2 regions of the Acinetobacter sp. GXMZU3951 genome follow, and region 2 is predicted to be linked to the other one. Evidence: predicted binding sites of a transcription regulator. Region 2 holds the regulator's gene; the other holds the start of a gene.

Region 1 (9,525 bases), on a different contig from region 2:
AGGCGTCTTGCTACCACAAGAAACGCAGGAAATTTTTCCTGTCCATTCAAGCTCGATTTCTTGACCTAAACTGAATGGAAGCTCAATTTCTGCACGATCTAAGATAAATTTGTATTCAACATTTGCCTTGCGAGTCTGTTGATCAGTTACACTAAGGTCCTTGAGACCTGCATGCATTTTATGACAAATGCCTTGTAGTTCCATGAAAAGCTCACTCAAATAATAAGGATGCAGTTATGGCTGAACAGAATGTCATCACTTCTATGCTAGACGATTTATCTCAGGAACAGCCTATTCAAACTGCATTGTGTATTGGTCAAAATTTAGAGCAATATGACCAGAATCAATCAATTCGTTGGAGTCATTTTAGCGTAACTGAGCTGCTAAGTCTGCCTTTTACGCAGCGTTATGATTTGGGTTTTGTGTTACTAGATAGCCCTGAGATGTGTGAATTATCGGAAGGGTATAAATCCCAGTTTTTAGTGAAACTGCGTGATTTGATGGCAAAAAAATTGGTGGTGGTTACCCGAACTCAAGATGAAAAAATGATGCGTGCTTTGGGGTTTACCCAGTTAATAGAGAAGTCTGATCAGCAAGGTGATATAGCGATTTGGCAATTTAATATTTTAACTTATAAGCATGTTCCAGATTGGTTTAATTCGAAATATTGGGCTAATCCTGAAAATTGGAATAAATTCCGTTGGTAATTAAACGTATTTAGCACGGCAAAAGCTTGTGAATTTTTTGCAAGCTTATTATTTATTTTGCATATAAACATTCTCATCTTTTATAATATGGCGCTCTATTTCTGACATTAGTCAAAATCTCCCGAGCGATATGTCTAAGCCCTCCAATTGTTTGCTTCATCAGCACTTTTCTATTTTTCTAGAATATTTACCCACAAAACACGTCTTGCCTGTGCCTGCGGATTTGGCGGGTTATCCTGTAACCATGACAATTGCAGATCGGGTGCGTAAAGATCATGACCCTGCACCATTAACGATTGCACAAAGCTATCCATCGCAGCTTCGCAAGATTTTACATTTCTCGGGTAAGGGTCGAGATATATCAGATTTTCAACAATTCCTGCAGGTCGTTAAAAAAGAAGGACATGAAAATGTTCTATTGTTGACAGGGGATAAGCTCAAGCAACATCAAGATGGATTGGATTCAGATCAACCTCGTACGCGTTATTTAGAATCTGTGAATGCTGTGATACATGCTAGGCAGCTTCTGCCAGATTTAAAAATTGGTGTGGCATTTAATCCTTTTAAATATGCAAAGGCCGAACATGATGCCCAGTACTTTAAGCTAGAAAAGAAAATTTTAGCTGGTGCGGATTATGTGGTTACACAATTGGGATTTGATTTGGATGCATTAAAAGAAATAAAAACATATTTAGAAACACACCATGCTGAAATTGAGCTCTATGCATGTGTCATGCCTTTAACTTTGCCACGTGCAGAATTTATGCACCAACACCAAGTTGCGGGTATTGTTTTGACCGATCATTTAATCGACCTGTTGCGACGAGAAAAAGCAAGCAGCCTAGAGCTCGCAGCGCAAAATGTTTATGCCCGTTGTGCGTTACAAATTCTGATTTGTCAGCATTTAGGCTTTGCTGGCGTACATTTATCGGCTTGTCATAAAAGTGATGAGCAGGAGGCTTTAGCGAAGGTTCTAAAGGAATTTCAAAATCTAACACTAGAGCAATGTGAACAAAAATGGGCTGAGTTGCATCACATAGAACAAGGGGATGAATTAAAGCCTCAACTGGCAGTTCAGGAAATGACGGTTTCGGGTGAGCAGTTATTGAAATATAAGTCAATGCAATTCATGCATGACGCAATGTTTGATTCGAAGGTGGCTCGTAACATTGGAAGTAAGGTCTTTAGTTCCAAGTTTTGGTCAGGTCAGTTTGCAAACAAGTTGTTACTCAAGTCAGAATATATTTCTAAACATGGTGTGGTGGGGTGCGAAAGTTGTGGGCAATGCCGTTTGGCAGAGACACTCTATATTTGTCCAGAAACATGTCCAAAAGGCTTGGCAAATGGTCCTTGTGGTGGAACCACTCTAGATCGCTGTGAGTTCGGAGACCGTGAATGTATCCACTCTATTAAGGCTCGATTAGCACAACAGGTTAACCAAACTGTAGTGCTTAAAGAGCGAATTATTGAAACGGTATCAATCGAGGTGCGTGGTACTAGCTCTTGGAAAAATTGGTTTTTAGAAACTTAAAGCAAAAAAAACACGCCGAAGCGTGTTTTTTTAAGGATTGGCTTAGAAGTTGTATTCCATACCTGTACCAATTACAGTACGGCTATCATCTTCTTTAATCCAGTCACGTTTTTGTTGCGCTACAACTGCGTAGAAACGTGCTTGTTTATTCATTTTGTAGTCTAAACCGATACCATATTGATCAATTGTGCGATCATCATAACCATCACGTGTAGTTTGTGCTGATTGGTATTGTCCTTTTACAGCAAAAGGTGTGCTGCCGATTTTGTATGTAACCGCAGCAATCCAAGAATCTTCTTCTAAGCCTTTATAGTTTGCAGTAATTGCAGCACCAGTAGAGTCAGTTTTACCAGTATTATAGTTGGTTAGATCATCTGTAGGCTCAGCATGTTGCCATAAACCGCCAAGTACTAGGCCTTTAAGACCAATCGTGCTGAAATCATAAGAGCCAGTCACGCGGTAAGCATCAGAATAAATATCTTTTAAACTGTAAGCGTTATATTTACCTTGAATGCCAGAATTTCCAGCAACTGCGAGGGCAAGACCTAAATCTTTATTGTCATAGTTTACAGAAGCTGAAACAGCATCACCGAAGTTATTACGGGTATCATCGTTACCAGTTGCACCTTTAACAGGGTCAGTTGAGCTTTCACCTTGTTGGAACATGACGTTGAATGATAAACCAGCTAGTAATTTAGGGTCAGATTCAAAGCCAAGGACGTTGTTTGAACGTTCCTCACCATACATCATGTTGGTGATATCTAGAATAGTGTGGTCGTTGAAGATATCTTGGTTGTTACCAGCAGCTGTTTTGAAGTAAGAGTCAAATTTACCTACTTTTAGAGAGCCAATACCATCACTTTTTAAGCCAATAAAACGGTTGCGAGCACTAAGGTCTGTATCTGAACCAGAACCATCAGTTGCAATAGCCCATTCAGCTAAATAAATTGCAGATAATTTTTCTGTTAACTTCTCTTCACCTTTAATACCGAAGCGTGAAGAGTTAGAGTTGATTTCTGTGACATCACTCTTGCCATCAAAACTTTTGTTGTCAACATTGTCGATAGATACGTTTAATTTACCGTACAAAGTTGGCGCTGCTTGTGCTGCGTTTAAGCTTAACGTTGTTACTGCTGCAGCAAGAAGCAATTTTTTCATTGAGATTTCTCCAAAACACAATTTTTATGGCAAGTGCCAACAAACTCTTATTTTTAGTTCGCTTCTGTACAATTCGTTACATAGCTCACCAACTTGCTATGCAGTATCTGCAAACTTTGTGACAGCAAAGTGAAAAATAGATGACAGTTTGATGACGAATCATGAATAGATAACTCTCAGATTTAATTTTATTTTTAATTTTTATAAAATAAAAAATGGAGCCGAAGCTCCATTAAGTATTGCTATTACTTGTTTACTCTTCTAGAGCAGCCTTAATTTTTTCTGCCTGCGCTTTAATCTTTTCTTGATCGCCCATTTGTGCTGCATGTTTACCTAATTGATGCACATTGGTTGGAATAAGATGAAAATGGACATGTGGAACCGTCTGTCCAGCAGATGCTCCGGTGAGTTGCATTAATACAATGCCATCAACCCCTAAACCTTTTTCCATTGCACGAGCAATTTTCTGCGTAATCTGAATGGTATAGGCTGCAGCGTCTGCTGGAAGATCCAGTAGACTCACCGCAGGCGTTTTTGGAATGACTAAAGTGTGACCTTCCGCTTGTGGCATAATGTCCATAAAAGCAAGAACTTGATCGTCTTCATATACTTTAATGGCAGGAAGTTCGCCACGTAGAATTCTTGCAAAAATATTTTGATCATCGTAAGCCATGATGCATCCTTTATCATTTTCCCTTATATCGGGGAATTTAGTCATTATTTACAATTAAGTTCTTTCTGGCGTGCTTTGATTTCGTCAAGACGTTGTTGCTCTTTCTCAGAAAACTTCGGCTTGGTGGTGTAGCAGTTTTCATTACCAAACTTTGCTTTTGCTTCCGGGTCTTTAAAGCAGAAACCTTTTGATGCATAAATGACATCATGATCATTTTTCAACTTTTGGCACTCTTGCTCTGGTGTTGCAGCAAACACACTTGCCGCAACTAAAGTTGATAAACCTGTAAGACAGGCAATCAGCAACTTATTCATAAGAGTTTCCTCATTGTTTGTAACAGTATATGTTAAACACCTTATTACAATATTGGGTTTAAATCGAGTAGTTCAATGGCAAGTTATTACTCAAGTGTAATTTTGCTCCAAGATTCATAGAGTTTTACCGCAGTAGAAAAATCACTTTCTTCTATTGCAAGATCACTTGCTGCCTGTATAAGACTTTGTGTTAGTGCAATTACAGGGGCTGAAAGTTTGGCATCTCTGACCAAATCTAGCGCAATTCCAGTGTCCTTAGCCAATAAAGGTAATGCAAATGTCAGAGGAAAACTGCGATTTAATACGCGTTGTGGTAATACGGTTTCAGTTACACCACTTTTGCCACTAGATGCATTAATACAATCCAGCGCCTCATTAAGATTTACGCCATGTGCTTTTAAGGTTGTAAACCCTTCTGCAGCAGCGCATAAATTAACAGCAAGCAGCATGTTGTTCACGGCTTTCACGGCAAAACCTGCACCAGAATCACCAACGTGTTTAATCAGTTTGCCTATAGCGTTCAGGGCTGGTAATGCCTTGCTAAAAGCATCCGCATCACCACCGACCATGACCGTAAGGGTTGCATTTTCAGCACCAATGGTTTGCCCACTGACTGGTGCATCGAGGAAAGCCACCTGTTGAATGTTTAAAGCTTCGGCAAGTCTTTTGGCTGATTCAGGAACTCCGCTGGTGCAGTCAATCCAAATACTACCAGCTTTGAGTTCAAGTCCAGCAATCAGTGTTTCGACATCTTGGCTGGTTGGAAGGCAGGAAAAAACGATATCGGCTTGTACCGCTTCTTGTAGCGATACGGCAAGCGTTCCATATTCAGTTGCATGTTGCTCAGCTTTGGCGAAATTACGATTCCAAACGAATACGGTTTCGAAGTGTTTAGGAAGGTGCGCTGCCATACGATAACCCATAGCGCCTAAACCAATAAATGCAACTGAATGAATCATGCTATTTCCTTTATATCTTTGTTGATCTTTGTGCTAGCCAAGCCGTGAGTTGAGGCCAAAATTGTTCGGCACTCGCTTTGCTGGACATTAGGCCTAAATGTCCACCTGGTATAAGAGTAAACGTGACATCTTGGCTATTTGTCAATTCACATAAGGGTTTAATTGCATTTGCAGTGACAAGTTGATCGGTTTGACCTGCACCAATCAACAGAGAGGAAGTGATTGAATTTAATTGTATATGCTTATGATCTAATTGAATATTGCCATGTTTAAGACCATTTTTAAGCCAGATTTTAAAAATCATGTCTTGATTGATCCCACCAGGATAATCAATCATATTGTTGAGAAACTTGCTGATCGTGGCATTCTCCTTCACGATTTCTAAATCATCTAGATTACCGAGTAAGGTTTTATAACTGGCATACCATCCTTTGGGGTCTAAAATTTTAAAACCAATCGAATTGAGCTTGCCTGGCGTATGGGTAAATTTTTTAGGAATGTTATTGGAGAATAACCATTGCTCTAAGCTTTTATTGTGCTGAATAAAATCGTACATTGCTTGATTGAGTTTGCCAATAAAGCCCGAAGCATAACTGTCGATTGGACTGCCTAACACAATCAGATTTTTAACAAAATTTGGTTGTTGTAAGGCGCTATACAGCAGGACAAAAATCCCCGCCATACTCCAGCCATGTAAGGAAAGCTGTTCTGAGTGGGCATGTTCTCGAATCTGATGAATACAGTCTGGTAGGCTATAGTTAATAATTGTCATGAAATCAATATGTCGATCACGAAATCCAAAATGTTTCCATTCAATCAAATACACTTCAAAGCCCTGACCTTGAAAATGCTGAACCAAAGAGCGATAAGGAAAGAGGTCATAAATCGCCATATTGATGGCAAAAGGTGCAACGAAAACCAGAGGCTCAAGATATTTTCTTTGATTGGCGGGGTAATAACGGACTTTAGCGTAATCGTTGAACGCTATGATGTCATAGGGCGTTGATTCGGATAGAATCAGAGCGTGCTGCTTTAAAATACGTGTTGATAAATTAGAGACTTGCACTTTTTTCTGAGCGATCCGTTGTTTTAGTTTTGACATCGCGGACATTTTTGTTGACCTGCCTAAAGATTTGCTCGAAGTCTAAACGATAATTTTACATTTTACCTTGACCTGAAATGCGCTAGGCGCTCAAAATGTTGGCAATTATTCACAAAGGCAGTTCTGAGAACTGAATCGTAGAAATGAGCCAACAAGACGACATTGAATATCAACTCGATACATTAGCGATTCGTACTGGTCATACGCGTAGTTTTGAGGGTGAGCATGGCGAGCCAATCTTTTTAACTTCTTCATTTGTTTATGAAAATGCGGCAGAAGCTGCAGCGAAGTTTTCTGGACAAGAGCCAGGTAATATTTACTCGCGCTTTACCAATCCGACAGTATCTATGTTTGAAAAGCGTTTAGCGGCCTTAGAAGGCGCTGAACGAGCAGTTGCAACCAGTTCGGGTATGGCAGCCATTATGGCTGTTGCAATGTCGTTTTTAAAAATGGGCGATCATGTGATTTGTTCACGTGCTGTTTTTGGTTCGACGGTTTCATTGTTTGAAAAATATGTGGCTAAATTTGGTGTTGCGGTTGATTTTGTTGATTTAACCGATCTAAGCGCATGGAAAAATGCAGTTAAGCCTGAAACGAAGTTGTTATTTGTCGAGTCACCCTCGAATCCTTTGGCTGAAGTGGCGGATATTCAGGCCTTGGCTGATATTGCACATGCAAATGGTGCATTGTTAGCGATTGATAACAGCTTCTGTACACCAGTATTACAACGTCCCATCGATTTTGGTGCGGATTTGATTGTTTACTCTGCAACCAAATATTTGGATGGGCAAGGTCGTGCTTTAGGCGGCGCGGTCGTTGGGAGCCATAAACTTCTAGAAGAAGTGTTTGGTTATGTACGTACCACAGGGCCATCTATGAGCCCATTTAATGCTTGGGTATTCCTTAAAGGCTTGGAAACGTTACGCTTAAGAATGAAAGCACATTCTGAAGGTGCGCAAAAGCTGGCTGAGTATTTAAACCAACATGAAAAAGTAGAAAAAGTTTATTACGCGGGCTTGCCTGAACATGTGGGGCATGAATTGGCAGCGAAACAACAAACAGGATTTGGTGGCATTGTTTCCTTTGAGGTCAAAGGTGGTCGTGAAGGGGCTTGGAAAGTCATCGACAATACCCAATTTATCTCGATTACAGGTAATTTGGGTGATGTGAAATCAACAATTACACATCCAGCTACCACGACTCATGGTAAGCTTTCGCCTGAAGCAAAAGAAGCTGCGGGTATTCGTGAAGGTTTAATCCGTGTTTCAGTCGGTATTGAAGATATTGATGATATTATTCGCGATTTAAACCGTGGTTTAGATCTGATTTAAATACAGCTTTAAGTTTTAAATATTGTTCGGAGATTTTTATGAACATTAATATGTTGATGCAGCAAGCACAGCGCATGCAAAAAGAGATGGAAGGCAATCTTAAAAAAGCCAAAGAAGAGCTTGCACAAACTGAAGTACACGCAGAAGCGGGCGGTGGTTTGGTGAAAGTGACCATGACTTGCCGTAATGTGGTAAAACGTATCGAGATTAGTCCTGAATTGTTGCAAGATGATCCAGATATGATTGAAGACTTAATCGCTGCAGCCATGAATGATGCTGCTCGTCAGGCGGAAGTTATTTCTGAAGAGCGTCTTAAAGGGGCGAGTTCAGGTATGGGCTTACCACCAGGCCTTGCAGGTATGTTCTAATCCCTAGTGGTGTTTTACCTCCCTTATTAGGGAGGTATTTTTATTTAGGAATTTCAGTGTTTAGTGATCGATTTGAACAGTTAGTTCAAGCTTTAAGAATTTTGCCAAGTGTAGGTCCAAAGTCTGCACAACGTATGGCTCTACATTTAATTATGAAGAATCGCGAAGGGGCAGTGGGTTTGGCGCATGCATTAAATGAGGCCACCAATCATATTCATGAATGCTGTATTTGTCATTCACTGACCGAAGATGAAGTCTGTGATATTTGTTTGTCTACAGAGCGCGATGAACAACAGCTGTGTGTAGTCGAGTCACCAGCAGATGTCATGGCGATTGAACAAAGTGGCAGTTTTCGCGGTAAATATCATGTCTTGGGTGGGCACTTATCGCCGTTGGATGGGATTGGGCCTGATGAAATAGGCATTCCACATTTGATTCAGCGTTTAAGCGATGGGAAAATTAAAGAGGTTATTCTTGCGACCAATGCCACAGTAGAGGGACAAGCGACCGCACATTACTTGGTGGAAGCGTGCAAGCATTTGCCCGTACACATGACCCGAATTGCTCAAGGGGTGCCACAAGGTGGTGAGCTTGAATATGTTGATAGTCATACATTAAGTCAGGCCGTTCATAACCGTATGCGCATGAAATAAGCCCGACTTATTTCATGTTTTTTTTTGAGGATTTGTTGGCTGATTTAAAATGTAATATTTTAACGATTGGTATATTTTTAAATAATAAGCTAATAGGAAAAAAGTATAAATAAACAGATAAATAGAGCTTATACCCTAAAAATTAAGTAATTCTTTTAGATAAAATTAAAATTTTTATAGCTAATTGTTATATATCAGGTAAGATATATTTTTAGAGAATCTATTCCTAGACTCGGCAGTATGTTTCAGTTTATTCAGCATCAGACAGATTTAGATAACTTTTTGTCCATTATGGATCAGAACTCCATATACGGATTGGATACAGAATTTATTAAAGTGGACACCTTATGGCCAAAACTGGGTGTGTTCCAAATTAATGTTGCTGAGCAAGTTTATTTGTTGGATGGCACCACGCTGGATTTAAGTCAGTTCTGGAAAAAGATTTTTGCCGCCCAATTGAATGTATTCCATGCTTGCGGTGAAGATATCGATTTAATTTACCATTATGCACAAGACAAATCGCTGAATAATGTATTTGATACGCAAGTCGGCATGTCATTTTTAGGACATGGTTTGCAAGTCAGTTATCAAAATGCATTAAAACATATGTTAAATGTGGATATTGATAAAGATCAAACGCGTTCTGACTGGTTAGCTCGTCCACTTTCTCCTGAACAATTAACGTATGCTGCCAATGATGTACTGTACTTAATGTCTCTGGCAGACAAA
Region 2 (9,525 bases):
AAGACCCGTATGGTGATTGTGAATACCCCACACAATCCGACTGGCGCGATCTGGTCACAACAAGATTGGCAGCAACTGATTCAACTGATTCAGACTCGTAATATCGTGGTGCTTTCCGATGAGGTCTATGAACACTTGGTATATGACGGGCAGCCGCATTACTCGGCATTATCTTTCCCTGAACTTCGCGAACGTAGTCTAGTGGTGGGTTCCTTTGGAAAAACCTTTCATGTCACAGGCTGGAAAACTGGGTATTGTGTGGCGGCACCTGAATTGATGCGGGTTTTTCGTCAGGTCTATCAATTTGCCTGTTTCTGTGGTGTGACTCCAGTACAAACTGCCTTGGCCAACTATATGCGGCAACACCCTGAGCACATTCAGCAGCTCGCTGATTTTTATCAGCAAAAGCGCGATTTATTTATCTCAGGATTGGCAGGCTCGCGTTTTCAACTGACCCCTTCTCAGGGAACCTATTTCCAAAATCTAGATTACCGTGCTATTCGTCCCGATCTGAATGATATTGAAATGTGCCATTTTCTGGCAGAACAGCATGGCATTGTTGCCATTCCCATCTCGGTATTTTATCAGCAGGCACCGACGGATTTACGTTTAATTCGCTTCTGCTTTGCCAAAACCGAGTCAACTTTAGAACAGGCGCTCGACATTCTGAAGGGTTGCTAGTGATTTTTCAGGCTTTCCCCACAGTGAAAATTCAACAGATCTGCTGCTTTTTTTCCTTGTGGCTTATGTTATGTTGCAAAGGACACAATAAAAAAATGATGGATGATCAATCACCAATATGGCTGCCGACCCTCATGCTCCATTAATCCATGCCAATACCTTTTGGAAAGCTTTTCTTTGGTTTCTGCTGCCCTTAATCGCGACCAATATTCTGCAAAATCTTTCAGGAACCATTAATACGGTATTTGTCGGACAAATGCTTGGGGTCGAAGCGATTGCTGCGGTTTCGGTCTATTTCCCCATTCTGTTTTGCTTACTGGCTTTTATCATTGGTTTATCGGCTGGTTCAACCGTACTGATTGGACAGGCTTGGGGAGCGCAAAATCTAGAAAAAGTCCGCAGTGTGGTCGGATCCACCCTGTTTATGACCTTGATTGGTGGCAGTGTCATTGCCTTGTTGGGTGTGATCTTTGCCAAGCAGATTTTATTATTATTGGGAATCGACCCTCAAATCATGCATCTCTCTTTGCCTTATGTGCAATGGATGATGGCGGGCAGCCCACTCCTGTTTGTCTATATTATTTATACCTCCATTTTACGTGGGGTCGGCGACAGTATTACCCCGCTGATCGCACTGGGCATGACCAGTCTGATTGGTCTGGTGATTACCCCTGTTTTAATTGCGGGTTATTGGGGTTTCCCCAAACTTGGCATCATCGGACCTGCAATTGCCACCATTATTGGCTATGCCGCAGTGCTGCTGTTTTTAGTGGTTTATCTCAATAAAAAACACCACCCACTTCGTCCTGACCGAGAATTACTGCGTCATATCAAATATCAACCTGAATTGACCCGCATTATTCTGCGCTTAGGCATTCCAACAGGCATTCAAATGGTCACGACCTCTGTCGCAGGCTTAGTGATTGTCGGAATGGTGAATCGCTATGGCTCTGAGGCGACTGCGGCCTATGGTGCGGTCAATCAGGTACTGAACTACATTCAGTTTCCAGCCCTTTCCATTTCCATTGCTGCCTCGATTTTTGCGGCACAAGCGATTGGTGCGGGCAAAGCCGATTTACTCACCAAAGTTACCCGTACCGCCCTGCGTATGAATATCATCATTACCGGCATTTTGGTGATCTTGGCCTATCTATTCTCAAAATATCTAATGGCCTTGTTTATTATCGACCCTGAAGTCGTGGCATTGGGGCAACAACTGCTGTTTATTGTACTGTGGTCCATTTTATTTTTTGGTGCCAGTGCGATTTTTGCTTCGATTATGCGTGCCAGTGGCACCGTCAATGTTCCAATGCTGATTAACATTGCCGCTATCGTACTGATTGAAGTGCCGTGCGCCTATTTGTTTAGTCAATGGTTTGGCTTAAAAGGCATCTGGTATGGCTATGCTTTGGCATTTGTCAGCCTCTGCATCATGCAAGGCCTGTATTATCAGTTAATCTGGAAAAAGAAAACGGTTGAAACTTTAATTTAATCGTTCATCCGCAGAAAAACGTGCTGAATCCAGACTCAGCACGTATCATGTTTATTTAAACCGTTTGCTGAGCGAAGTCGCCATGGCGGTCACCTTTTGATAGCCCGTAGGCAAAAGGCGTTGAATCAGATCTAGGGACTTGGCATCGTTCCCAATCAACACGCGGCGTTTGTCTTTCTGCACCGCGTTTAGAATTTGACGTGCAGCTTCTTCTGGCGGAATCCGCAACAGCTTATTAAAAGCTCGTGCCGATTTCTCAGGGTTCATGCCCAGACTGCGCAAGCTGTCGTTCATGCGCGCATCATTGGCAATATTGGTTCGAATGCCACCGGGATGGACACAAAGCGCACTTACGCCACAGTTTTCAATATCCAGTTCTTGGCGTAAAGATTCGGTAAAACCACGTACCGCAAACTTAGTGGCATTGTAAGCCGATTGGGTCGGTTGTGCTGTTAAACCAAACAAACTGGAAATATTAATAATATGCCCCTCACCTGTTTGCTTAATCAAAGGCAAGAACTCTTTGGTGCCGTACACCACCCCCCAAAAATTAATCCCGACAATCCATTCCAACTCATCATAACTTGCGCCTTCAACCGTCGAACCCAATGCCACCCCAGCATTGTTGAAAATCATATTGACGGAACCATGATCTTGCACAGTTTCTGCAGCCCAAGCCCGCACAGCATCACGATCGGCCACATCCAGTTTTTTAGTGGTCACTCGCACCTGACTGTCTTTCAATAGTTCTACGGTTTTTGCCAAACCTTGCTCATTAATATCACTAAGCGAAAGATGACACCCCTGTTGCGCTAACAGCAGTGCCAGTTGTTGACCAATTCCTGAACCCGCACCCGTGACGGCTGCCACTTTATTGTTAAAATTTTTCATTTTGTTTCCTTATGGGTTGCATAGACGCTAACAATGCCATCACTGTTTTTTGATGGTCTATGCGTTTGACTGAATCAATATAAATTTGACAATAACCATTGTCAATAATGATCAGATAAATGTGGTTTGCAATTTTCAGCCTGCTTAAATTTAGGTATTTGTGGCAATTGTTGTTAAACTATACACCGTCTTTGCTACGTTTTGCCTCTATGACTCACTCCAATACCAACGATGCAGAAAAAAACGAGAATCCACTGAAAAATAAAGAACGTCAGTTTAAAGGGCTGTCTCTGAGTGAGCGCAAACTTGCACGTCGTGAAAAATTAATCGAAGCTGGTATTGAGGTGTATGGCACCCACGGTTTTTTTGCCGTAACCGTGAAAGATATCTGTAATGAAGCCAAACTGACTGAACGTTATTTTTACGAATCGTTTAAGAAAAGTGATCAGTTATTCCAAACCATTTTTGTAAAACTGATTGATGAACTTCAGCACAACGTGATGCAGGCGATTATGCAAGCCTCTGGCAATCACGAAAAAATGGTAGATGCGGGACTCACGGCCTTGTTGAGTACACTCAGAGATAATCCCCGCATGGCACGCATTATTTATATTGATGCCATGCTGGTACAAGAGCTACATAATCAAGCCACCCTGCACGAAACCATGTTGCGCTTTGACCGCATGATTCATGCTTTTGTCATGTTAATGATGCCGAACCTGCCACACTCAGAACGTGAAATTTCATGGGTTTCAACCGGCTTAAATGGCTATGTCACGCAAATTGCGATTCGCTGGGTCATCAGTGGCTTTAAACAGTCTCTGGAAGATGTACTGGCCTCTTGCCGCGTGGTGTTTATTGCACTGTTATCTTCATTTTCGCCTAAAAAAAATTAAATTACAGCAATTTAATTTTTACGATAATTTAAATTTGATTTGCATCCAGCAAAGGAGATTGTCTAAAATTGTTCATGTTTTCGACTAAAAATTGTCACAAAACTTTGCGAAAATCGGCATTCTCCCCTATTCTGCAATGATACTGTCATAATTAATCTTTGTAATAAGCCTGTCATAAATAAAAAACGGCCTACCGTTATCATCAATAGGATATTGCGTTGTGAAAGATGACTACATACTAATCGTCGATGACGAACTTCCCATTCGAGAGATGATTCATACCTCTTTGGATATGGCAGGCTTTCAATGCTTACAGGCAGAAGATGCAAAACAGGCGCATCAAATGATTGTCGATCAACGCCCAGCGTTAATTCTGCTCGACTGGATGATGCCGGGTGGTGTCAGCGGTGTCGATCTCTGTCGTCGCCTGAAACGCGATGAAAATTTATCTGAAATTCCTGTGATTATGCTCACTGCGCGCGGAGAAGAAGACCATAAAGTCCAAGGTCTCGATGCAGGTGCAGATGACTACATGACTAAACCGTTTTCGACACGTGAATTGGTATCGCGCATTAAAGCCGTATTGCGTCGTGCCAATGCTCTGAGTGGCGAAAAAACCATTGATGCCAATGGTTTATTGCTTGACCCAGTCAGCCAACGCGTGAGTTTTGGCAATAACATTCTAGAAATGGGCCCAACGGAATATCGTTTGTTGGCCTTCTTCATGACCCACCCTGAACGTGCCTATACTCGTGCGCAGTTGCTTGATCAAGTCTGGGGGGGCAATGTTTATATTGAAGACCGTACCATTGATGTGCATATTCGTCGCTTACGCAAAGTCTTAGAGCCCTATGGCGCAGACCGTTTTGTTCAAACCGTACGTGGTACGGGATACCGTTTCTCTACCCGTGCAGATGTAGCCCTAGGTTAATTTTAAATTTATGTATGAACCCTATCCTGTCCCCGAGCTGGCTCGTGAACATCAAAAATTCCGTTATAGCAGTTTATGGATTTTTGCCAAGCAAGACTTACGCTTACTGGCATTCCTGCTGCTAATTGCGGGCTTTATCGGACTCGGTATAGGGTATTTCTGGATCTGCATTTTTGCTGCCTTCACCATTTTCTTTGCCTTCCAACTGCGTTCCTTGTATCTGGTCAATGAATGGATTTCCAATCGTCCCTATGATGTTCCCCCCAATCTAAATGGAATTTGGGGCGCTTTGCTGTTTAATGTTTATCGTGCCCAACGCCAAGAGCGGATTGTACAAGCCGAAATGGTCGGTTTGATTGATCGCGCTCAGTCTTCGCTGGTGGCTCTGGCTGAAGCCGTGGTGCTGATTGATGAACTGCATCAGATTGAATGGTGGAACCCTGCGGCTGAAAAGCTGCTCGGGATTCAGGCGATGGATCGGGGGCGTAATATCATGACCATTTTACGCCAGCCAAGTTTTATCGAATACTTCAAGCAAAGTGATCAAAACCCGGATGGCATAAAAATGAAGTCCTCGGTATTTGAAGATCACTATGTGCAGATCAAAATGACCCGTTTCGGGGGTGAAAGTCGCTTACTGGTCGCCTATGACGTGACGCGTATGCATAATCTGGAACAAATGCGTAAAGACTTTGTCGATAATATTTCACACGAATTACGCACGCCATTAACGGTACTCAGTGGCTATATTGAAACCTTTACCGATCAGGAAGATTTAAATCCGCGCTGGAAACGTGCTTTCGAGCAAATGCAGGCGCAAACCAAACGCATGAATGCTCTGGTCAATGATTTACTGCTGCTGTCGCGCTTAGAAAACAATAAACAAATTGCCAAGAATCAAATCATTGAAATGCCAAGTTTAATGAATCAATTATTTGATGATGCGCAGGCCTACAATGTTGATTATGGACATACCTTAAATCTCGACATTGACAGCCATTGTGACTTGATTGGTTCAGATACCGAATTGGCCAGTGCCTTTAGCAATCTGATTACCAATGCCATCAAATACACCCCCAAAGGCGGCACCATTACCATGGGCTGGCATGATGATGGCGAACATGGTTATTTCACCGTGCAAGATACTGGTATTGGCATTGACCCGAAACATCTCCCGCGCTTAACCGAACGTTTCTATCGAGTCGATAGTGCACGTAGCCGTCAAACAGGCGGAACAGGGCTGGGACTGGCGATTGTGAAACACGTGCTGATGCAACATAACGCGCATTTAGAAATTGAATCCAAAGAAAATCAAGGCTCAACTTTTAAAGTGGTGTTCCCGAAAGAACGCCTGTATCACATGAGCTAACTGATTATTTTTATAGTATTTTGAATCTGATGATTGAGATGGCTATACAGCATAGCCATCTCAAGCCGTCTATTACACAGTATGACCGAGCGCCTGCCCCATCACCACCGTTGAATTGGCTTTGAACTGGGCATCCCACTGCATTTTATTTTGTTCAAACAACACAATCGCAGTTGAACCCAAATAGAAACGGCCTAACTCCGCGCCTTTTTCAAGGAATAAATTGTGCTGGTTTAACTCTAAACGACCTGTCGGTTTTACCTTGCCAGTCGCAACCGTTTCAATCCCAGCCACAATCATCGCCCCGACTAACACCACAGCCATACGCCCCAATTCGGTGTCAAACAAGCACACCATACGTTCATTGCGCGCAAACAAACCGGGAATATTTTCAGCCGTGGTTTGATTTACAGAGAACAATTCACCAGGAACATACAGCGTTTCCGTGAGTGTGCCTGCAAATGGCATATGCACACGGTGATAGTCTCGTGGTGACAAATACACGGTGGCAAATTCACCTTCTTTAAACGGTTCAGCCAACTGCGGATCGGCAATCAGTTTTTCAACCGAAAAACTTTGCCCTTTGGCTTGGAACACTTCACCAGCTTCGATATGACCCAATTGGGAAATAGCACCATCAGCTGGAGAGACAATACTGCTGGCATCCATATCAATTTCACGGACACCTTCTTGTAAGGCACGCGTAAAAAATTCATTGAAGGACTTATATTTCAACGCATTTTTCTGCTCTGCAATTGACATATCAATGCCATATTGCGCTTTAAATGCAGAAATCACCGTATTTTTAATTAACGGATGTTCACTGGCAGCAAGCTTACCGACCACACGGGATAATTGATGTTGCGGCACAACACGTTGTGCTTGAATAAAGAATTGTTTTGTTAAACGTGAGGTGAGGCTCAAGACGGTAACTCTCCAGTAACAATTGGACTATCGAGGCGATTGCCCCATTCACTCCACGCACCATCATAAGCTCGAATCTTCCAACCCAATACACGACCCAGAATATAAGCCAAACCTGAACGATGATGTGACTGACAGTACACCACCACAGGTTCTTGTAAATTGAAACCTTGTTGTTCTAAGCGTTGTTGCGTGCGTTCTAAAGCATACAATTTTAAATGATTTTCACGGTCAAGGGCAGTACTCCATTCAAAATGGCGTGCATTTGGAATATGACCGCCACGTCGAGCTGCCAATCTTAAACCCGTATATTCATCTTCGGTACGACAATCCCAAAGCTGAATTGCCTGTTGCTGGACTAAGGTAAGCAATTCTGCATATTCAATTCGGACCTGATCTTGGGCAGCCAGATTCAGCTCAACCAAAGGCTGCACAGGGGCGAATTGCTCCTGCTCCGAAGTTGTTGGCAAGCCTGCCGCCAACCATGCATGAATGCCGCCATTTAATAATGAGGTTTGATAAAAACCCAAACAGTGTAAATTCCAGATCAGTCGCCCGGCCCAAGCACCACCTTCATCATCATAGACCACCACATGATGTTCAGGACTAATATTCAGATAAGCAATTAATTGTTTTAAGCCTTCTGCATCAGGCAATAAACCTGTGGCATTTTCCTCTTGGCATAGCAATTGCGCGGGCTTCAGTGGAATGGCGTGCGGAATATGCAGCTGGGCATAGACTGAGCTTCGACTTAAATCCACGATACGTAATTTTTCATTGTCTAAATGTGGAAGTAAATCTTCCACATCAATTAATAAACCCAAATTTAGTGTCGATTCCGTCATGATGTTTTACACGTTTTGTCCTAGCAACTGCTTGATGTTAGCATACGCTGATGTCTACTGAAGGCTGATTTTCTGATTCTTTTTTGCAGAAAATCAGCAATATAAATCAAAGCTTACACTGGCTCACTGATTTGAAAAACCTGTCTTAAATACGCCAAGAAAGTATCGTTATCGGTCATGGTCTTGCCTGGGCTATCGGAAATTTTTGCCACCGACTGACCATTACATTCCACCAGTTTCAGCACGATATTCAGCGGGGTTTGCCCCATATCGTTGGTCAAGTTGGTTCCAATCCCGAAACTGACCTTAAAACGGTCTTTAAAGTACTGATGCAATGCCCAAGCTTTATGTAAATTCAAGCCATCACTAAAGGTCAGCATTTTGGTACGGCTGTCAATTTTTAAGGTCTGGTAATGAGCATAGGCTTTATCGCCCCAAACAAACGGATCACCACTGTCATGGCGTAAACCATCAAACAATTTGGCAAAATACAGATCAAAGTCGCGCAGGAAAGCATCCATCCCCACCACATCGGTTAAGGCAATGCCCAAATCACCGCGATATTCTTGCACCCACGTTTCCAATGCGGCCTTTTGAAAATCACGTAAGCGCACATCCAGCGCCTGAAAGGCCTGCAGGAATTCATGTGCCATGGTGCCAATTGGTGAAATGCCCAATTCTTTGGCCAGCAGCACATTGCTGGTTCCCCGAAACACATTCGGTACAGCTTGGTGAAAGGCCTGAATCACATGACGCTGCCAAGCCAAGCTATAGCGACGGCGGGTACCAAAATCGGAAACTAAAAATGGAGGATCCTCTGGACGCTGCTGTTGCTCACATTGCTGAATAAACTCAATTTTGGCTTGTAAGCGACGTTCACCTTCTGCCAAAACTTCAGGAGAACGCAGGCGTTGGAAATACAGTTCATTGACAATGGCCAAGACAAAAATTTCGAACATCATGGCTTGCACCATCGGGCCTTCTACCCAAATGTCCAAACGGCCTTCACTGTCTATGCCGGTATGAATAAAACGGCGTTTAAGCTGGAACAGCTCCAGATAATCCACGAAGTCACTTTTAATGAAACGCAGACCCCGTAAATATTGCAGTTCATCTTCCTGAAAACGCAGTTGACACAAATAATCTAACTGCTCATTCAAGTCTTCTAAAATGTCGACCAAAGGATAAACCGTTTCATCCAAATTACGGCAACGGAAATGATAGACACTATGCGTTTGCGGAAACTGGTGCAGCACCACTTGTAGCATGGTGAATTTATATAAGTCGGTATCGAGTAAAGAATGAATGATTGCAGACATAAAGGTTCAGTTTTTATCAACTTCTAGCATTAAAGCACACTTTCAGGGCGAAAAAAGCCATTGTTTGCATAAAACGACTCAAATCCGAAGCGACCTAAATCAGTGATGAGCGGATGTTTGCTACAATGCCCAGTCCATCCATACTGAGGAATACACGTGCGGGCCTTATTACAACGC

Evidence for each region. Region 2 encodes PhoB, which activates phosphate uptake and scavenging genes when phosphate is short. Its sites were predicted from a motif close to TGTCATNAANCTGTCATAA; they were not measured.
Region 1: a site for PhoB is predicted at 3,535-3,553, ahead of ACX17N_RS11500 (porin). Genes of this name have one in related genera too.

What each region holds. Positions count from the first base shown of each region.
Region 1 is NZ_JBTLFO010000007.1:14,375-23,899, reverse strand. It holds gene ACX17N_RS11515 (DUF2797 domain-containing protein) at 1-204, opposite strand, end outside; gene ACX17N_RS11510 (DUF6231 family protein) at 237-707, shown strand; gene ACX17N_RS11505 (methylenetetrahydrofolate reductase C-terminal domain-containing protein) at 838-2,238, shown strand; gene ACX17N_RS11500 (porin) at 2,281-3,396, opposite strand; gene ACX17N_RS11495 (HIT family protein) at 3,650-4,069, opposite strand; gene ACX17N_RS11490 (YARHG domain-containing protein) at 4,114-4,383, opposite strand; gene ACX17N_RS11485 (NAD(P)-dependent oxidoreductase) at 4,470-5,342, opposite strand; gene ACX17N_RS11480 (alpha/beta fold hydrolase) at 5,353-6,444, opposite strand; gene ACX17N_RS11475 (O-succinylhomoserine sulfhydrylase) at 6,588-7,775, shown strand; gene ACX17N_RS11470 (YbaB/EbfC family nucleoid-associated protein) at 7,814-8,143, shown strand; gene recR (recombination mediator RecR) at 8,200-8,796, shown strand; gene ACX17N_RS11460 (ribonuclease D) at 9,037-9,525, shown strand, end outside.
Region 2 is NZ_JBTLFO010000003.1:369,320-378,844, forward strand. It holds gene ACX17N_RS07540 (methionine aminotransferase) at 1-681, shown strand, start outside; gene ACX17N_RS07545 (MATE family efflux transporter) at 800-2,173, shown strand; gene ACX17N_RS07550 (SDR family NAD(P)-dependent oxidoreductase) at 2,225-3,064, opposite strand; gene ACX17N_RS07555 (TetR/AcrR family transcriptional regulator) at 3,274-3,960, shown strand; gene phoB (phosphate regulon transcriptional regulator PhoB) at 4,181-4,891, shown strand; gene phoR (phosphate regulon sensor histidine kinase PhoR) at 4,902-6,260, shown strand; gene asd (archaetidylserine decarboxylase) at 6,333-7,184, opposite strand; gene ACX17N_RS07575 (sulfurtransferase) at 7,181-8,029, opposite strand; gene pncB (nicotinate phosphoribosyltransferase) at 8,143-9,348, opposite strand; gene dtd (D-aminoacyl-tRNA deacylase) at 9,505-9,525, shown strand, end outside.